3 regions of the Paenibacillus sp. Negev47 genome follow, and region 3 is predicted to be linked to each of the others. Evidence: predicted binding sites of a transcription regulator. Region 3 holds the regulator's gene; each other region holds the start of a gene.
The links. Region 3 encodes NrdR, which represses ribonucleotide reductase genes. Its sites were predicted from a motif close to AACACNATATATNGTGTT; they were not measured.
Positions count from the first base shown of each region.

Region 1: AC4G47_RS20115 (adenosylcobalamin-dependent ribonucleoside-diphosphate reductase) is a predicted target of NrdR. The motif match lies at 1,653-1,670, and genes of this name have one in related genera.
Region 2: AC4G47_RS28400 (anaerobic ribonucleoside triphosphate reductase) is a predicted target of NrdR. The motif match lies at 1,827-1,844, and genes of this name have one in related genera.

Region 1 covers NZ_CM177754.1:4,508,093-4,511,352, reverse strand. Annotated here, with positions in the region: gene AC4G47_RS20120 (DEAD/DEAH box helicase) at 1-1,348, opposite strand, end outside; gene AC4G47_RS20115 (adenosylcobalamin-dependent ribonucleoside-diphosphate reductase) at 1,734-3,260, shown strand, end outside.
Region 2 covers NZ_CM177754.1:6,331,516-6,334,775, reverse strand. Annotated here, with positions in the region: gene AC4G47_RS28400 (anaerobic ribonucleoside triphosphate reductase) at 1-1,780, opposite strand, end outside; gene AC4G47_RS28395 (response regulator) at 2,187-2,504, shown strand; gene AC4G47_RS28390 (aldo/keto reductase family protein) at 2,635-3,260, shown strand, end outside.
Region 3 covers NZ_CM177754.1:4,644,319-4,647,578, reverse strand. Annotated here, with positions in the region: gene coaE (dephospho-CoA kinase) at 1-577, shown strand, start outside; gene AC4G47_RS20815 (lytic transglycosylase domain-containing protein) at 574-1,137, shown strand; gene AC4G47_RS20810 (alpha/beta-type small acid-soluble spore protein) at 1,219-1,440, opposite strand; gene nrdR (transcriptional regulator NrdR) at 1,557-2,024, shown strand; tRNA gene AC4G47_RS20800 (tRNA-Ala) at 2,211-2,283, shown strand; gene AC4G47_RS20795 (alpha/beta hydrolase) at 2,490-3,260, shown strand, end outside.

The sequences.
Region 1 (3,260 bases), 140 kb from region 3:
CGCCACCCGCTTCGGTTGCAATCATGGCCTGCACACGCCCGCGGAAGAGATCCATCATCCAGTCTTTTTTGCCCCGATTCATGCCACCCCGATAGGGGACAGCCGTAAGCCCGTTGTTGCGGAAATAGTTCAGCAGATACTCCTGCGTTGCCCGGTACTCGGTGAAGATAATTACTTTTTCATTCATGTTGCGAACCAGTTCCATCGTTTTCTCGGCTTTGGTATTCTCCTTGATCGCTTTAATATGGGCCACGAGTTCCCATATTTTGTCCCGAAGGGGAGAGTCCAGTGGAAGTTTCTTCGACAGATTAACGAGTGTTACGAATACAGCATCCCGACTGCTGCACACTTCACGTTGCAATGTGACAAGGGAGAGCATGCTGCTCAGGTTGCCGCCAGCTTCCTGGTATTGGTCCTTAACAAAGGAAGTCACGCCATCGTATAACGCCTGTTCTTCGGGCGATAGTTGCAGATTCACGTTGGAGACGTTCCGTTTGGTAAATTGAACGGGGCCTTCGCCGCGTCGATTACGGATCATGACTTTGGATAGTTCGTTCTTGAGCTGTTCCTGATTTTTCGGAACACGTTTGTCGACGACAAAGTTGGTTGCAAAATCACCCTGCCGCCCCAGTTGACCGGGCTTCAGCAAGTTGATCAGATTGAACAGCTCACTCATATCGTTCTGCACAGGTGTAGCTGTAAGCAGTAGACAATACTTTTTGCGCAATTTCAACATGAATTGATAGTTGGTTGTTTTCTTGTTTTTGAGCTTATGCGCCTCGTCAATAATGATCATGTCGTAATCGGTATTCAGCAGCATATCTTTATGCGGGTCACGTTTGGCTGTATCCATGGAAGCAACAACCACTTCATTCTGCCAGGAATAAGCTTTTTTCTGGGCAATAGCAGGGATGCCAAATTTTGAATTCAACTCTCGTACCCATTGCAACACAAGTGAGGCAGGCACGAGAATAAGCACCTTGGATACGAGACCTCGAACCATATATTCTTTCAGAATGAGACCGGCTTCAATGGTTTTGCCAAGCCCCACCTCGTCGGCGAGAATGGCTCGGCCTGACATTTCAAATAATACTCTGCGTGCAGTGTCCATCTGGTGAGGGAGTGGGGTAAGGCCTTGTAGATGCTTCAAACATTGGATCTCGTCAAAATTGGGAATCAGGTTGGTTTCTTCGGCCTGAATACCAAGTTGAAAGAGTCGGTAATCCCCCCAAGGACCTCCTTTATCCAGTCGTGATTCCAATTGATTAATCCAGCTCCGATCGAATTCCAACGGAACGGGCAGTTCGGCTACAGGTTGATTCGTGCGGTGCGGGTTTTTCCGGTTCATGGTGCTTCCTCCCCTGCCATACGTGATGACGTTCTATTCGTAGGTAATAGTATGGACGAATGAGAGGCAGTTCATAACTGTATAAGTTGAACTACAGTTTATTTACATGGACACTACGATGACAGAACAACCTTCCAATCGCTGTTATCCCCAGTTTTTTTCTGTCCCAAAAAATTCACAGATGTCGTATGCGTGCGTATGAGGGTCTGTGAAGAAGCTTGTCCTAGCAGGGGAGTCTGTAAAAAAAGGTCTGTGATAAAAGTCGCATGGAAAATCAATATATGGTGTATTATACTTGAATTATATCACTATATGTAGTATTCAATCATATTTTATTCGTATAGTGAACCATGTAGCTGTTATTCCGGGGAGGTTGAACGTGACGATGAAAACGAGCCAACGATCTTACAAATTAGAAGGACTTAGCGAAAAAATATTTCTGGACCGATACGCTTGGAAGGACGCGGACTCGAATCATGCCAAGGTCGGGGATGTTGTATTGGTATTAACGAAGGATGATCCCAAGTTCCCAACCAAGGAAGTGGGCGAAATTATAGAACGTCAGGGTCAGCTTGTACAAGTAAGGACTCGAAGTGGAGAGATCATCGAGACGAACGTAGAGAAATTGACACTCAATATAGAAAAAACACCGGAAGAGATGTGGGACCGTCTTGCCAAAGCGATGGCTTCTGTCGAATCCACAGCGGACCAGCAGGCAACGTGGGAGTCCAAGTTCCGCTCCGTGTTGGAAGACTGGAAATTAGTGCCCGGTGGCCGCATTGCTGCGGGTGCGGGTGCAAGCGATGAGCTGACTCTCTTCAATTGTTATGTCATTCCGTCTCCGCAGGATAGTCGAGGTGGCATCATGGGAACCCTGACCGAGATGACCGAAATTATGGCACGCGGGGGAGGCGTAGGTATTAATCTGTCCTCTTTACGTCCTCGACGGGCGGTGGTGAAAGGTGTTAATGGATCATCCAGCGGTTCTGTATCCTGGGGTGGCTTGTTCAGTTATACGACCGGATTGATTGAACAGGGCGGAAGTCGCAGGGGTGCACTCATGCTGATGATGAATGACTGGCATCCGGATGTGCTTGATTTTATTACCGTAAAACAAACCATGGGGCAGGTGACGAATGCCAATCTCTCTGTATGTGTGAGCAACGCATTTATGGAGGCTGTCAAGCAGGACGGAGATTGGGATCTGGTTTTCCCCGATACGAACGATCCGGACTATGATACCGAGTGGAACGGGGATATGCAGCAGTGGAGAGCCGGAGGACATTCGGTGGTACACTATCATACGCTGAAGGCGCGTGAAATCTGGCATACCATTATTGAATCAGCATGGAAGTCGGCAGAGCCCGGTGTTGTATTCATGGAGTACTATAACCAGATGTCCAATAGCTGGTACTTTAATCCGATCATTTGTACTAATCCTTGCGGGGAACAGGGCCTGCCTGGCTGGGGTGTATGTAATCTGTCAGCGATCAATCTGTCCAAATTCTACGATGAAACGAATCATGATGTGGCATGGGACGAACTGGCGGAAACCACTCGCATCTCGGCGAGGTTTTTGGACAATGTCATCGATGCAACACCTTACCATTTTGAGGAAAACAGACTGAATCAACAACGTGAACGCCGAGTTGGACTTGGCACGATGGGACTGGCAGAGCTGATGATCAAGCTGCGTATTCGATATGGCAGCCCGGAATGCCTTGAATTTCTGGATAAACTGTATGGATTCATGGCAAAAGAGGCCTATCTGGCATCGGCAGAGATTGCAGCAGAGAAGGGGGCTTTCCCGGCTTTTGAAGCTGAACCTTATTTACAGAGTGGATTCATGAAAAACATGGTTGCGACCTACCCTGAAGTGGGAGAGGCCATTCGTAAACAGGGCATTCGAAAT
Region 2 (3,260 bases), 1.7 Mb from region 3:
GATCAATGGGGTGATTAATGGAAAAATATCCGATATCCTGTGCCAGTGCATATTGCACGATCCGCAGGAAAGCGGCGGTGTTGGCTCGAACGTTCCCGTCAAGCTCCACATAGGAGATTGCACCCGCATTGCATAACGTATGGAACGGGGCCTCCAGTTCAATCTTCCGATAAGCTGGAAGAGTGTGATAGACCGGGATATGGAATGAATTCGTATAATACTCCCGATCATTAACTCCAGGAATGAGGCCATAACGCTCTCTGTCGATCTTTGTGAACTTGCCGGACAAACCTTCAGCAGGCGTGGCAAACAGGGTGATGTTCAGGTTATGCTGCTCGCTCATCCGATCACAGAACTCTCGCATGGTCCGAATAATGTTCAGCGCTTCACGATGTACATGCGTGTCCTGCCCATGATGACGCCCGTAGAGAGCTGTCATACATTCAGCGAGACCGATAAAACCAAGGGATAACGTACCGTGTTTCAGCAGATCCGCAACAGGTTCATTGGAAGCGAGTTGCTCTCCACCTTCCCATACACCCTCCCGCATCATGAAATCGGATGCCTTGGCAGGTTGCGCGGTCTGGATTCGGTAGCGATGTAACAGACCGTTAGCAGCATTATACATTACGGATTCCAGTGCGGTGTAGAATCCTGCCCGATCCGCAACGGCTCTGCTGCCTTGGCAGATACCAAACCGGATGCCGAGCTTAACCAGATTAATAGTGTTGAAGGACAGGTTACCCTTACCACTCTGGCGATTACGTCCAAATCGATCAGCCAGTGTACGTGTACGGCATCCCATGGTGGCGATGATCGTATCCGGATCTTCCGGATGATAGAAGGGGAGATTGAAGGAGGCATCCACATTGACAAAGTTGGGATACATCCGCCGGGATGAACAGGTGACTGCGAGACGGAACAAGTCATAGTTCGGCTCGCCTTGAGCCTGATTGATGCCCTGTTTGCACTGGAAAATATGTTGAGGGAACACGGGTGTCTCCCCGTTACCCAGACCGCGGATGGTTGCTTCCAGCAACGAGCGTGAAACCAACCGACCTTCCGCTGATGTACATAATCCATAGTTCAGTGAAGTGAACGGAATCTGACCACCTGCACGACTGCTCATCGTATTCAGGTTATGAATCAGCGATTCAGCAGCTTGTCCTGTCTCCAGTTCAGTCTCTTCATAGGCGAAGGCATACGCCTGCGGGCACTGATTCTTCGCTTCGATACTATCCAGATGAAGCTGTTCATCCCCGATCAGGACATTTTCACCGAAGAGACGTTGTCCTTTGCGGTAATGTTTGCGGAACGATCGCTGTACATAGGGAGCCAGATCCCAGTCAATCTTGTTGGCTGACACACCGCCATATTGACTGTTCTGTTGGGACTGGAAGATGATCGCAACCAGGGCCATGGCAGACATGATCGTCTGAGGTGTGCGAACCGATCCGTTACCTGTATTGAAACCTGCAGCCAGAAGACGGTCAAACGGGATAAAGATGCAGTTGGTCGTTCCGAGTGCATACTGATCCAGATCGTGCACGTACAGATCCCCGTTCTCCACAGCTTGAGCAAGCTCTTCCGGCAACACATGACGCAGAGCATGCCACTTGGCGGTCTCCGAACCGAGCCTGCTCATCTTGCCGCTGAAGGAGTCTCCGTTCAGATTGGCATTTTCCCTCAGCGTATCGGCATCTTCTGCGCCAATAATTCGTCTTCCCAGGTCGGATAATAGATCGGATGCCGGTGGAGTGGCATACTCAAGCATGTTCATGTAAGGTTCCTCCTAAAATGATTTGGATATCATTCAATTTCCGTATAACACTATATGTAGATTCTTCTCATCCATTTATAAACTATATGTGGTTTTTTTGGTGTGATAATGATCACATACCTTACAGGACAAAGTGGACTTTCCTTTAATTGCTGTGGATAAAGGTTCCTAAAGTCTGAGCGGAAGCGTATAATTTCTAGTTATCCTGCAAGCATAATATCCGAAGTCGGCCAAGATGGACTCTGATCAGTCTGAAAAGGCGTTTTCCCATAACTTTTCGTTTGTTAAACCATCCGTTAAGACCTGTTTTTGACCGCAAATGGGCAATAAGCAGGAGTATGATTCTCATATATTTCTACGGTGTTAATCATATAAGTATAGATTGTGACAGCTATTCGGATTTGACATTCTGCAAGGTGTCTCTTCTCTGATGCGCAGATGGGAGATGGATGTGCGTATGACTTCAGGTTCGAGTGTAGCGCATGAGTGGATCAAGGAAGGCTTCAAGCCGGATGTGGCCGTTGTAGATATGGGACTTCTGGAAGGCGGAGTAGTTGATTTTGTACATGAGCTGAAGCAGCGCGTGGAAAATCTGCCCGTCATTGTTCTGGTTCCCTATGGCATGCACATTGACCTGCATGAAGCGGAAGCCTTTGATGCTGTTCTGACGAAGCCGGTCAGACAAGCTGATCTGTTGAATGCATTGAGTATTACGCTGCCTTAATCGAGTAGACAAATTAAGGTATTCTCTTTTTAATTTTCCATTTTCTGAACCAAAACTCTTTTCATCCGAGCTGGTTACGTTACAATAGAATGTGAACTTCATCTTTATAACCAACAGAGGAGGATGTACATTGGATTATCGCAGATTGGGTGGAAGCGGACTGAAAGTAAGCGAGATCAGCTTGGGAAGCTGGCTGACGTACGGAGGGTATGTGGAACGTGAAAATGCGGTGAAATCAATTGAAACTGCATTCGATGAAGGCATTAACTTTTTTGACACAGCCAATGTATACGAACGGGGTGCAGCAGAAGAACTGCTTGGGCAGACGCTCAAAGCCTACTCCCGTGACTCCTATGTACTTGCAACCAAAGTATTTGGAAAAATGGGGGATGGTCCGAATGACCAGGGTCTGTCTCGTAAACATATCATGGAGCAATGTGAAGCCAGCTTGAAGCGCTTAGGCGCTGAATATGTGGATATCTATTATTGCCATCGTTATCATACAGAAACACCGATCGAAGAAACACTGCGTGCGCTTGATGACCTGGTACGTCAGGGCAAAGTATTGTATGTTGGCGTCAGCCAGTGGACTGCGGCTCAGATGGAAGCTGCTTTGGGTACAGCAGACCGCCTGCTTTTGGATCATATCGTGGTCAATCAGCCGGTGTACAACATGTTTGACCGATATATCGAAAATGAGATTATTCCGCTGGGTGAGCGCAAAGGCATCGGACAAGTCGTATACTCCCCGCTTGC
Region 3 (3,260 bases):
CGGGATCGCGACAGGCAAAAGCAGTGTTTCCGCCAATCTCGCCAGTAAGGGAGCGTTGCTCATCGATGCAGACGTTATTGCCCGGGAAGTTATGATGCCCGGGCATCCCGTGTTGGCTGCCGCTGTTAAGCGGTTCGGACAAGCCATACTGAACGAAGATGGAACACTGGATCGGAAAAAGCTTGGAAGCATTGTTTTTCAACAACCAGAGGAACGAAAGGCATTGGAGGCCATCACACACCCGGCAATTCGTAGAGAGATGCGTGAACGGGCTGCCGCATACGCGGTGCAATATCCGGATAAACTTGTGGTATCTGATATTCCTCTGTTGTACGAATCGGGTCTGGAAGATGGTTTCGAGGAAGTCATGGTTATATATGTTCCAAGACTTGTGCAACGAGATCGCTTGATGAGTCGGGATGGAATGACTGCAGAACAGGCTGAGGCTCGAATGGATGTACAGATGGATATTGAGCGTAAAAAGCAACTTGCAGACATTGTCATTGATAACAGCGGCTTATGGTCAGAGACGGAGCAGCAAATTGACTCATATCTACAGCGTAAGGGCTTGCTATGAAAATATTGCGCAAGAAACGTGTACTGCTGTTGATGTTTGTGTCCTTTGTATTGGTGCTATTTCTGAATACAAACTGGATGGCATGGTTCTATCCGATTCATTATAAGGAAGAGATTCGTGCCCAATCCCAGAGCTATGAGGTTGATCCGTTTCTGATTGCTTCCATAATCAAGGTGGAGACCAATTTCAAGACAAGCAAGGAATCCAAACGAGGAGCCATTGGACTCATGCAACTGATGCCGGACACAGCCAACTGGATACTGGAAAAAGCCAAAATTCCCGACACTTCGCTGGAGGAATTGAAGCACGAGCCTGAACGAAATATTCAGTTAGGCACATGGTATCTGCGGAATCTGTCGGATCAATTCGATGGCAACGAAGCGGTGATGATCGCCGCCTATAACGCGGGTCCAGGCAAAGTGAACAGTTGGCTTAGAGATGGTGTATGGGATGGCTCATTCGATACGGTGAAAGATATTCCTTTTGGTGAGACGCGTCACTATGTACAAAGGGTCATTTACTATTATAATCAGTATGTAAAGATCTATAATACGTTCTGAGAATATAAGTAAAAGCACAGAGCAGGCCGGTTGTTCACCGGCCGCTCAAGTGCTCCTCTGTAGCGTATTACGATGCAGATATTATTGGTATTGACCTGCCAATTGCTGTTCTGCAATTGTTACCAGACGCTTCGTGATGTATCCACCGATCGAACCGTTCTCGTAAGAAGTCATGTTACCTTGGTATCCGTCTTGTGGGATGCTGATTCCGAGTTCTTGAGCAACTTCATATTTCATTTGCTCGAGTGCTGCGGAAGCTCTAGTTACTACCAGGTTGTTGGAGTTACCATTGCTTTGTGCCATTGCTGTTCACCTCCTCGCGGGTTGGTAAAAGTATTATGTGTCGGCAATGCTTTTTTCATTACGAAATCAGTACAGGGAATATGTGGTAAAAAGTAAAACATGGGAAGTGATCTGATTTGAAATGTCCTTATTGTGCTTTTCTGGGCACCAAAGTCCTTGATTCAAGGCCGGCCAATGAATCAAAATCGATTCGTCGCCGTCGTGAATGTGAGCAATGCGCCAGAAGATTTACAACGTTTGAGATGATTGAGGAAACACCATTGATCGTCATTAAGAAAGATGGCAGCCGGGAAGAGTTCAGCAGGGACAAGATTCTCCGCGGGCTTATTCGTGCCTGTGAGAAACGTCCGGTCTCTGTTGAGACGCTGGAGATGATGGTATCTGAGGTAGAGAAGTCTCTACGTAATACAGCCGATGCTGAGGTCGAGAGTCGCCAGATTGGTGAGCTATTGATGGAGCAGCTGTTTCCAGTTGATGAAGTGGCGTATGTGCGCTTCGCTTCTGTATATCGCCAGTTCAAAGATATCAATATGTTCATGAAAGAACTGAAATCCCTGTTGTCCAAAGACAATCTGGAGGATTAGTGAAGTGGGTAAAGGGAGAAGAGCAGTCTGGGGTTCCAGTCCGTATTGTGCCAGTGAAATCGGTTGTTCTTCTCCAATCACTTTGGATCATGAAAAAGTGATTGACAGCGAAAGCTGGATTTTATATGATATAGAAGTCGCCTGTGGAACATAGCAGTGCTGGACAAGTTATCCATTTCATATCCTGGGGCCTTAGCTCAGCTGGGAGAGCGCATCGCTGGCAGCGATGAGGTCAGGGGTTCGATCCCCCTAGGCTCCATACTCAAGAACGCCATCACGTTATGTGATGGTGTTCTTTTTATATTTTTGTGTAACTACTAGCCTATGATTGATTCTGTGTAAACGCTTTATTTTATCGTGGACAAAACTAACATATAGGTGATATATTGTTTCTGTAAGAAACAATATTATTTTTAACGCATATTATTCGAATGTTCTTGAACATTACGAAGGAGTGGGATAAATATGAGTAAAATCGAGACAACAATTGAAAGCTTTGACGGTACTCGGCTATATTCAAGTAAGAATTTAGTTAGTGATGCGAAGGCAGCCGTGGTCATTGTTCATGGTCTATGTGAGCATGCAAGTCGCTACGATTATGTGACGGAACAACTAAATAAACGCGGTTTTAATGTATATCGATTCGACCATCGTGGTCATGCCAGATCCGAAGGGCAGCGTACGTTTTACAAGGATTTTCACCAAATCATCGATGATGTGAATGTCATTGTTGAAGCGGCGTTGCTTGAGAGCGGGGATACCCCTCTATTTGTCATCGGGCATAGTATGGGAGGTTTTGCATCTTCTTCATTTGGAACGAAATACCCAGGCAAAGTCAAAGGCATTGTACTATCCGGAGCGCTCACTCGCTACAATACAAAAGTTGCAGGAGAACTGCCCATGGATCTTCCTGCAGGCACGTATTTCCCGAATGAGCTGGGTAGCGGCGTATGTAGCGATCCAGCAGTTGTATCCGCTTACGCGAACGATCCGCTGGTGGAAAAGCAGATCTCTGTAGATTTATTTAACAGTTTTGGAAATGGCATAGCATGGCTGAAGGAGAACGCCAAGCAGTTTACAGATCCCATACTTGTTCTGCATGGGGCCAATGACGGGCTGGTCAGTGAACAGGATTCTCGTGACTTTTACGGGGATATCGCTTCAACAGATAAAACACTCAAAATCTATGCCAATCTTATGCATGAGATCTTTAACGAACCAAGTCGTGATGAGGTC